One region of the Streptomyces sp. NPDC050546 genome, then DNA from elsewhere that is predicted to be linked to it. Evidence: riboswitches for the same ligand, from Rfam matches in the RefSeq annotation. Region 1 holds a riboswitch; each other region holds the start of a gene.

The links. Region 1 has a riboswitch for cobalamin ahead of ACIBK5_RS30260 (ribonucleoside-diphosphate reductase subunit alpha). Riboswitches for the same ligand answer to the same signal wherever they lie in the genome.
Region 2: another riboswitch for cobalamin. It lies ahead of ACIBK5_RS14810 (prenyltransferase/squalene oxidase repeat-containing protein); the one in region 1 lies ahead of ACIBK5_RS30260 (ribonucleoside-diphosphate reductase subunit alpha).
Region 3: another riboswitch for cobalamin. It lies ahead of ACIBK5_RS25460 (energy-coupling factor ABC transporter permease); the one in region 1 lies ahead of ACIBK5_RS30260 (ribonucleoside-diphosphate reductase subunit alpha).

What each region holds. Positions count from the first base shown of each region.
Region 1 covers NZ_JBITGX010000013.1:215,514-218,779, forward strand. The annotation lists gene ACIBK5_RS30255 (ATP-binding protein) at 1-974, opposite strand, end outside; cobalamin riboswitch at 1,166-1,309, shown strand; gene ACIBK5_RS30260 (ribonucleoside-diphosphate reductase subunit alpha) at 1,432-3,266, shown strand, end outside.
Region 2 covers NZ_JBITGX010000005.1:231,308-234,573, forward strand. The annotation lists gene ACIBK5_RS14800 (SAM-dependent methyltransferase) at 1-467, opposite strand, end outside; gene ACIBK5_RS14805 (phosphotransferase) at 510-1,178, opposite strand; cobalamin riboswitch at 1,197-1,341, shown strand; gene ACIBK5_RS14810 (prenyltransferase/squalene oxidase repeat-containing protein) at 1,454-2,662, shown strand; gene ACIBK5_RS14815 (SCO2322 family protein) at 2,659-3,266, shown strand, end outside.
Region 3 covers NZ_JBITGX010000010.1:198,209-201,474, reverse strand. The annotation lists gene cbiQ (cobalt ECF transporter T component CbiQ) at 1-389, opposite strand, end outside; gene ACIBK5_RS25465 (energy-coupling factor ABC transporter substrate-binding protein) at 395-739, opposite strand; gene ACIBK5_RS25460 (energy-coupling factor ABC transporter permease) at 736-1,437, opposite strand; cobalamin riboswitch at 1,467-1,734, opposite strand; gene ACIBK5_RS25455 (serine/threonine-protein kinase) at 1,791-3,218, opposite strand.

The DNA of each region.
Region 1 (3,266 bases):
CTCAGCGGTTCCAGCTCCACGATCGCGGCGGGCGTGGTGTCCAGGGGACTGTGTGGCCGGGAAGCGATGACCACCGGGAGCCGCTCCTCATAGGCGCGTTCGATGGCACAGCGGATGATGTTGTCCCGGTTCTGCTGAAGGCCGCCGTCGAGAAGAGCCTCCTCCAGTCCGTCGGCGATGACGACCAGCTTGTCGTCGGCGAGCAGTTGCTGCCACACCCGCTCGATCTTGGTGCGGGCCAGAATGCCCTGCGGCGCCACCTCGGCGAAACGCTGCCTGGCCATGCGCTCGAAGTTCAGCTCGGTCCCGCCGTCGGCGTCCCGCAGCCGGATCGGCACGGGCACGGCACGCTGCTGGGCCAGTAGTTCGGTGAGCCGCACCAGGACGGCGGTCTTCCCCGTGCCGACACCGCCCACGAGCAGATAGGGCCGACGGGTGCCGCGCTCCCTCAGCCGTTGGGCGATGACCTGCGCGAGCTCCTCGCGACCCACGATCTCGGTGGAGTCCTGCCCGGCCGTGAGCACGAGCTTGTGCGGGTCCTTGCGCGCCTTCACGAGGTAGCGCCGTTTGTTCCAGCTGTACCACCAGAACAGGAAGAGCGCGGCGGCGACCGAAGCGGTGAGGGCCGGACCGACGAAGCGGACCAAGGCGTCGAGTCCAGGGTCCTGCTGCCATCTCTCGACCGTGGTCTTCTCGTCGGTGACCAGCATGTGCACGCCGGCCCCGATCCAGCCGAAGACCACGAGGGCGCCGACCGCCCAGACCATCCGGAGCACGTTGGTGTAGGAGAACCACCTGCGCCACTTCCTGGGCCGGGTGGTGCCGCGGCGGGCCTCGAGACGGATGGTCAGGCTGTGCCAGTAGCCGACGACGACGCGGCTGGTCCATCTCGCCGCCCGTCGCAGATCCAGGGTGGCCATCGGCGCGTTGTGCGGCCGCGCCTTGCCAGGTGTGCGACGGACGACCCTCGTCATGGTGAGTACTCCCTCCGAGGGCGATCTGATTCCCAGTACGGAGGACCCGCGGACGTCGGCACCTACTTCCATGGAAGCACTCCCGGCATGCCCCGCAACCCGATGGGGAAACGCCGGCAGGGCATCACTCTTCTCACCTGTCAGCTGACGCTCCGACACCAGCGCGACACAACATCTGGGGGCGTCACCCGAACCCAGCACAAGATGTATGCTCGTGCTCGCTGCCGCCGCAGGGGAATCCGGTGCGAATCCGGAACTGTCCCGCAACGGTGTACTTGTGCATGTTTCATGCACAAGCGTCAGTCCGAGGACCTGCCGACAGCGCACCCGGCCGTCCGGCCGGGGTGCCCTGACGTCCGGGCCTCGTGGAATGGGCCGGTGGACGCGACGCCGTGTGCGCTCGTGTGCTGCCCCCTGCCCTGCGCGAGGCCCCTTGCCGAGCGAGGGAGAGCCCCACGTGACCATCGCGCCAGCCGAACCGGTCTCAGCTTCCGAGAAAGAGCACGACGGTCCCGGTGCCGCGCTGCTGCGGACCCTGACCGAGCTGACCGCCGATCTCCCCGACGCCGACCCCGGCCGGGTCGCCGCCGCCGCGCTGCGCGGCCGGTCCGCGCGGGCGGACGAGACGGAGCTGCGCGAGCTCGCGACGGAGTCGGCCGCCGGCCTCATCTCCGAGGACCCCGCCTACTCCCGGCTGGCCGCGCGCCTGCTGACGATCGGCATCCGCGAAGAGGCCGCCTCCCAGGGCGTCACGTCCTTCACCGAGTCCGTCGCGGTCGGCCACCGTGAGGGGCTGATCGCCGACCGGACCGCCGAGTTCGTGCGCGTCCACGCCGCCCGGCTCGACGCGCTGATCGACCGGGCCGCCGACGACCGCTTCGGCTACTTCGGCCTGCGGACGCTGCACAGCCGCTACCTGCTCCGCCACCCGATCACCCGCAAGGTCGTCGAGACGCCCCAGCACTTCATGCTGCGCGTCGCCGCCGGCCTCGCCGAGGACGACACGGCACAGGCCGTCGACGAGGTCGCCGCGCTCTACGGGCTCATGAGCCGCCTCGACTACCTCCCCTCCTCCCCCACCCTCTTCAACTCCGGCACCCGGCACCCCCAGATGTCGTCCTGCTACCTCCTCGACTCCCCCAAGGACGAGCTGGACTCGATCTACGACCGGTACCACCAGGTGGCGCGGCTGTCGAAGCACGCGGGCGGCATCGGCCTCTCGTACTCCCGTATCCGTGCGCGCGGTTCGCTGATCCGCGGCACCAACGGCCACTCCAACGGCATCGTCCCGTTCCTGAAGACCCTCGACGCCTCGGTCGCCGCCGTGAACCAGGGCGGTCGCCGCAAGGGCGCGGCCGCGGTCTATCTGGAGACCTGGCACTCCGACATCGAGGAGTTCCTGGAGCTGCGCGACAACACCGGCGAGGACGCCCGCCGTACGCACAACCTGAACCTGGCGCACTGGGTGCCGGACGAGTTCATGCGGCGGGTGAACGCCGACAGGCAGTGGTCGCTGTTCTCCCCCTCGGACGTGCCCGAGCTGGTCGACCTGTACGGCGAGGAGTTCGACGCCGCGTACCGGGCGGCCGAGGCGAAGGGCCTGGCGAGGAAGACCCTGCCCGCCCGTGAGCTGTACGGCCGCATGATGCGTGCCCTCGCGCAGACCGGCAACGGCTGGATGACCTTCAAGGACGCCGCCAACCGCACCGCCAACCAGACGGCCGAGCCGGGCCACGTCGTGCACTCCTCCAACCTCTGCACGGAGATCCTGGAGGTCACCGACGACGGGGAGACGGCGGTCTGCAACCTGGGGTCGGTCAACCTGGGTTCCTTTGTCGACACATCGACCGGCGACCTCGACTGGGAGCGCCTGGACGAGACCGTCCGTACGGCCGTCACGTTCCTCGACCGGGTCGTGGACATCAACTTCTACCCGACCGAGCAGGCGGGCCGCTCCAACGCCCGCTGGCGTCCGGTCGGCCTCGGGGCCATGGGCCTGCAGGACGTCTTCTTCAAGCTGCGCCTGCCCTTCGACTCGCCCGAGGCCAAGGCGCTCTCCACCCGTATCGCCGAGCGCATCATGCTCGCCTCGTACGAGGCCTCCACCGATCTGGCCGAGCGCAACGGCCCGCTGCCGGCCTGGGAGAAGACCCGTACGGCCAGGGGCGTGCTGCACCCGGACCACTACGACGTGGAGCTGACCTGGCCCGAGCGCTGGGCGGCCCTGCGCGAGCGCGTCGCCACGACCGGCATGCGCAACTCCCTGCTCCTCGCCATCGCACCCACGGCCAC
Region 2 (3,266 bases), on a different contig from region 1:
TCGAAGTCCAGCGTCTTGCCGGCTTCCCGGACGATCGTGCTCGGCTTGCGCAGGTCGGCGTCGACGTAGTTGGTGACGCCTTCCGGTGTGCTGGTGAGCAACGCGCGGGCGTGGGCCAGCACCAGCGGGTCGTTGTCGACGTAGACGATCCGGCTCTCCGGGGCCACCCGCTGGGCGATCTGGTGGGTGTTGTCCACGTTGGGCAGCCCGGTGCCGATGTCCAGGAACTGGCGGATGCCCTCTTCAGCGGCGAGATGGCGAACGGCGCGGGCGAGGAAGTAGCGGGCGGCGCGCGCCCCGGTCTCGATCCCGGGGAAGATCTCGCGGAAGGCGTCACCGGCCACACGGTCGACTTCGTAGTTGTCCTTCCCGCCCAGCCAGTAGTTCCAGATCCGCGCCGAGTGCGGAACCGAGGTGTCGATCTTGGAGAGCGGCTCCTGCTCGGAGTTCTCCACCTGCTCAGTCATGGACGCTCCTGCGTGTGGTCGTGGAGCTTCACGTTAACCGGTTTACCTCAGGGACAGGATCAACTCCTCGGCCGTGTCCAGCAGTTCGACCTCCTCCGGACTCATCGTCGGATTGGAGGCGCGGCGGCTCCGGGCCTCCGTCAGGGCGGGCCGTGTGAGCGGGGACGGGTCGGCGAGGAGGGCGGCCAGCATGGTGCGGGCGGCCGTGGCCAGGGGGTCGCCGGAGACCGCTGCCTGGGCGAGGACCACCGCCGAGGCCGCCCAGTCCAGCCCCGGGTCGCCCTCCTCCGTGTTGGACCAGTCGATGACGCGCGGCCCCTCGGGCGTGATCATCACGTTCTCCGGGTGGAGGTCCAGATGGAGGACGCGGGCCACCGGGTCGGTGGAGTGCAGGGCGGGGACGGTGTGCAGGTCGCGCAGGAGCCCGGCCAGGATCGAACCGGCCTCCGCCACCTCCAGCGTGCCCGCCAGGCAGGCCTGGAGCATGGTCGGGCCGGAGAGCCGTTCCATCACCAGGTCGGTGCGCGAGCCGGTCGGGCGGACGCGGGGCACCGGATAGCCGTGGGCGCGCACGTGCTCCATCACCGCGCCCTCCGCCGCCGCGTCTCCCCCGCCCTCCCGTTCGCGGCGCAGCACCCACATCTCGTCGATCTCGTACACATCGGCACGGCGGCCCGAGCCGAGGAGTCTTCCGGGCGGTGTGGTCGGCATGGGGCGAAGGTACTCTCGGCCGTTTTGCTACTTCCGGGTACAGTAGGCGGGTCGTCATCACCCGTACAGGGAGAAGCCGGTGTAATTCCGGCGCTGACCCGCAACCGTGAACCGCCCGCCGAGGCAGGCGGTGAGCCGGATCGCCCCGTACGGATCGTGACCGGCTCATGTGCCCGGCGCCCGCCGGTGCACGGCACCGTCGAGGTATACGGAGCCGAGCCGCCGGGGTGTCCCGTGCTGCCCGGCTCCCTCACAGGGAGAGGCACCCGCCGATCATGAACGTCCGCCGCAGCGCCGCCGTCCTGGCCGCCGCCACCGTGATCGGCGCCGCCACGCCGGCCGCCGCCGCACCGTCACCGACTCCGTCCCAGGCGTTCCCCTCCGCCCTGTACGGCGACAAGGACCCCAAGTTCGACGGCGTCTGGCGCCAGTCGCTCGCCCTGCTGGCCCAGGACACGGTGGGTGAGAAGCCGGCCGCCAAGTCCGTCGAGTGGCTGGTCCGGCAGCAGTGCGAGGACGGCGGGTTCGCCGCGTACCGGCCCGACCCCGCCGCCGCGTGCGACGCCAAGACCATGCTCGACACCAACGCCACGGCCGCCGCCGTCCAGGCGCTCGCCGCCCTCGGCGGACAGGACGCCGTCACGGACAAGGCCGTCGGCTGGCTGAAGTCCGTCCAGAACAAGGACGGCGGCTGGGGCTACGCGCCCGGCGGCGCCAGCGACACCAACTCCACGTCGGTCATCGTCGGCGCGCTCGCCGCCGCCGGTGAGAAGCCGGACCAGGTCGAGAAGGGCGGGAAGTCGCCCGACGACGCCCTGCTGAAGCTCGCCCTCCCCTGCGGTGGGGACGACGACGGCGCCTTCGCGTTCCAGCCGGACAAGAAGGGCGAGCTGACCGCCAACGCGGACGCCACGGCGGCCGGTGTCCTCGGCGCCCTGGGCAAGGGCATGGTGGTGGAGGCCGGGAAGAAGTCCGACGCCACATGCGCGGATCCGGCCACACCGCGACAGGCCGCCGACAACGGGGCCGCGTACCTCACGCAGACCCTCGCCAAGGGCGACGACCACCTCACCTCCGCCCTCGCCGGCGCGGACCCCCAGCCCGACCACGGCAACACCGCCGACGCGGTCGTGGCACTCGCCGCGCAGGGCGAGGCCGCGCAGGCCGGGAAGTCCGTGCGGTGGCTGGAGAAGAACTCCGCCGGCTGGGCCGAGCAGGGCGGCCCGGCCGCCTACGCCCAGCTGATCTTCGCCGCGCAGGCGACGGGCGCGAACCCGCGTGACTTCGGCGGCACGGACCTGGTGAAGCAGCTCAACGCGACGGGCCCGGCCCCGCAGGCCCCCGAAAAGACCTCGGCGGCCGACGAGAAGGACGACTCGGGGTCGGACTTCTTCGGCGTCTGGTGGTACGTCGGGGTCTGCCTCGTCGCCGGTATCGGCATCGGCTTCCTCTTCACCGGCCGCAAGAAGAAGCAGCAGTCGTGATCGGCCGGGCCGTTCTCCTCCTCCTGGCCTCGCTCCTGCTGATCGCGGGCGCGGGCCAGGCCCAGGCCGCCGGCTACCGGTACTGGTCGTTCTGGGACCGCGAAGGCGACCGCTGGGTCTACGCCACCCAGGGCCCGTCCATGGCCCGCCCCTCCGACGGCGACGTCCAGGGCTTCCGCTTCGCGGTGAGCGAGGACTCCGCCGAGGCGGCCCGGCCGCGCGGCACGGCCGACTTCAGGACCATCTGCGCGAAGACCCCCGCGCAGGACGGGAAGAAGCGGGTGGCGCTCGTCATCGACCCCGGCACCAAGGCGGACGCCCCCCAGGGCGAGACCCCGCCCCCCGCCCGGACGGCCTGCGCCCGCGTCTCCCCCGACGCGACCACGGCTGAGGCCCTCGCGACGGTCGCCAAGCCCCTGCGCTACGACACGAACGCCCTGCTGTGTGCGATCGCGGGCTACCCGGAGAAGGGCTGCGGAGAGCAGGTGGCGAGCTCCCGGGAGTCGACCCCGGCTGCGAGGAAGGACACGTCCGACGACAGCGGCCCGTCCCTGGGCCTGCTGGCGGGCATCGCCGTGGTGACGGCACTGGGGGCGGCGGCGAT
Region 3 (3,266 bases), on a different contig from region 1:
GGCAGCAGGTCGGACATGGGCGTGGTGAAGGCGAACAGCAGCACCCCCAGGGAGGCCGCCGAGGTGCGCAGCAGCAACTCCCCGGCCCGCAGCGGCCCGTCGTCCGCGAAGGAGACGAAGCCCCCCGGCCCGCCGACCTGGACGAGCAGCGTGAGAGCGCCGGTCACGCAGAAGCCCAGCGGCACGCGGTAGGCCCGCCACAGCCGCCGGCCGGGCACCCCGGCCGGCCCCAGCAGCAGGGACACGGCCGTCACGAGCACGAGAGCCGCGCCCGGCCAGGGCGGCAGGGAGATGGCCAGCACGGTGAGTCCGAGACCGAGCACGGCCTTGTCCACGGGATGGCGGCGGCGCCAGCGACTGCTGTGCGCCGCCGCGTCGATCGGCAGCACGCGGCTCAGGCCCTCTCGGCCGCCGGCTCCTCGGCGTCCCGCTCCCGAGCCTGCTGCTCACCCTGGCGCCGGCCCCGGCGCAGACCGAAGTAGTAGGCGAGGACACCGGCGCCGATCGCCGCCTGGAGGGCGAACAGCGCCGACTCGATCTCACCCGACGGCGGCTCGTACAGCGGCGAGAACCAGGGCTCGTAGTCCGGGTCGATCTCGGTGATCGCCGTCTCCGCCTGGGCGTCGGCGCCCGCGAACGGCTCCTCCTTGTGGTCGCCGAGGCCGAGCGCGAGCGGCAGTACGGCGAGCGCGGCCACCGCGAGCAGCAGCAGGAGGTTGATCTTCGTGTTCTTCTTCATCGGGCCGCCGCCTCGGTCTCGGTCACGGACTGCTTCTTGGCGAGGAGCACACCCAGCCGGGTCAGTTCGCCCTTGCTGGACTGCACCAGCAGCCGCATCACGAGCACCGTCAGCAGCCCCTCGCTCACCGCGAGCGGGATCTGGGTGACGGCGAAGATGGTGCCGAACTTGCCGAGCGCGCCCACGAACCCGCTGCCCGGGTCGGGGAAGGCCAGTGCCAGCTGCACGCTGGTGACGCAGTACGTGGACAGGTCGGCGAAGAACGCCCCGAAGAAGACCGCGACCATCAGCGGCACGTCGTACCGCCGCAGCAGCTTGTACACGGCGTATCCGGCCCAGGGCCCGACGATCGCCATGGAGAAGACGTTGGCGCCCAGCGTGGTCAGACCGCCGTGGGCGAGCAGCAGCGCCTGGAAGAGCAGGGTGATGGTGCCCAGCACCGCCATGATGGGTGGCCGGAAAAGGATGGCTCCCAGACCCGTTCCGGTGGGGTGGGAGCAACTGCCGGTGACCGACGGCAGTTTCAGGGCGGACAGAACGAACGTGAAGGCACCGGAGGCACCGAGGAGCAGGGTGCTCTCGGGGTGCTCGCGCACCTCACGGGTGAGCGACCGGACTCCGTGGACGACGAACGGGGCCGACGCGACGCCCCAGGCGACCGCGTGTGCGGGTGGCAGAAAACCCTCGGCTATGTGCATGGCTCAGCAGACCCTCTCCAGCACCTCGTGGATGGTTGACGTGCCTTGGCCGGTCTCCTGGCTGACGGGTACCACCGCCCGTGCTCCGCCTTCCCGGGGCAAGGGCTCTGGCGCCACATTCCCGTCGTCCGCCCGGAGGGCGGGAATGTGGCGCCAGAGCCCTAGGACCCAGTGGCTGCCCGTGTGGGCTGGAGCCGGACTTCCCGATTCACAGTGGCGAGGGCCGCACCGGCATCACACCGGATTTCCCGTTCACCAAGGCGTGGTGACAGTAATGCCGAGATAAGGACGATGACAAGCCACCCGAGGGGGCGCGCGAGGGGGCGTCCGCTCGCACACCGGCGCAGGGCCGCTCAGTCGTCGCCCCCGGCGTCATCGTCGTCCCCGTCCTCCCAGGTCTGACGGGGCTTCTCCTGCTGGGGTTTGTCCGCCTTTCGCGGTGGGGCGGCCGTCTCCTGCGCCGGAGTCGTGGGGCTGGGCTTCACTTCGACGGGGGTCGGGGGAGGAGACGCGGTGGTGGACGGGGTGATATCGGCCACTGTGCCGGCGGCCGGCGCGGTGGCGGCCGGATCCGTGTCCTCCGCCGGAGCTGAGGAGAGGGGCGAGGCGGAGTCCGCGGACGGTGTGGCGGCCGGGCTGCTCGCGGACGGGGACGCGTCGGGTTCCGTGCCCTCCGTCGCGGTGTCGTCGGGCGAGAACCACAGCATGCCGGCGAGCATCGCGGCGGCGAAGAGTGTCGCCGCGGCGACCGTCGCGGCCGCTCTGCGCCGGTTGTCGTCGCCGCCCCGGGGTGCGGCGCGACGCGAACGGCCGGCCTGGGGTGTGCGGCCGGTGCGCAGCCCGGGGGCGCCGGGCAGCGCGTAGGTGGCCGGGTTGCGGGTCTCGGTGGCTGGATACGGCCCGGGCGTGGCGGACGTCACCGGGGGCGCGGCCTCCGGCAGCGGCTCGGGCCGCCCTCGCCAGGCGCCACCGGCGAACCACTCGGCGGTCTGCTGTGCGGTGGGCCGGTCCTCGGGCTGCTTGGCGAGCAGGCCGAGCAGGTAGTTCTCGAAGGCCGGCGGGAGTCCGGCGACACCGAGCTCGCGGGGCGGTACGGGCGCGGAGTCGAGGTGCTGGTGCAGGAGCGCGACGGCGGTGTCCGCCTGGAACGGTGGCCGTCCGCTGAGGAGCTGGTAGAGCAGACACCCCAGGGAGTACATGTCGGAGGCGGGACCGGCGGGCTGGCCCAGGGCGCGTTCGGGTGCGAGGTAGAGGCCGGTGCCGACGATCTGGCCGGTAGCGGTGAGCGCGGCGCCGGGGTCGTCCAGGAAGCGGGCGATGCCGAAGTCGCCGATTTTCAAGGTGCCGTGGGTGTCCAGCAGGAGGTTGGCGGGCTTGATGTCACGGTGGACGATGCCCTGCGCGTGCGCGGCGGCGAGCCCTGCGGCGGCCTGTGCGGCGAGATCGGCCACCCGCTCGGCGGGCAGCGCGCCGGAGGCGGCCAGCACCCCGGCGAGGCTGTCGCCCTCGACCAGTTCCATCACCAGGTACAGCCGGTTGTCGTACTCGCCGAAGTCCAGGACACCGACCAGATGGGGGTGGTTGAGACGCCCGGCGGTCTGGGCCTCCAGACGGAACCGGGAGGCCGCCGTGACATCGGTGTCCTGGGGCAGCAGCAGCTTGACGGCCACCGCTCTGGCGAGCGTCTCGTCGTACGCGCGCCAGACCTCTCCCATTCCACCGCGCCCGATCTCAACATCCAGCCGGTAGCGGCCCGCTAGCAGCACTCGTCCTCGTCTCATGCAGGGGGGAAGGTACGTCGCCGCATGCCGAACTCCCCGTTTTGACGC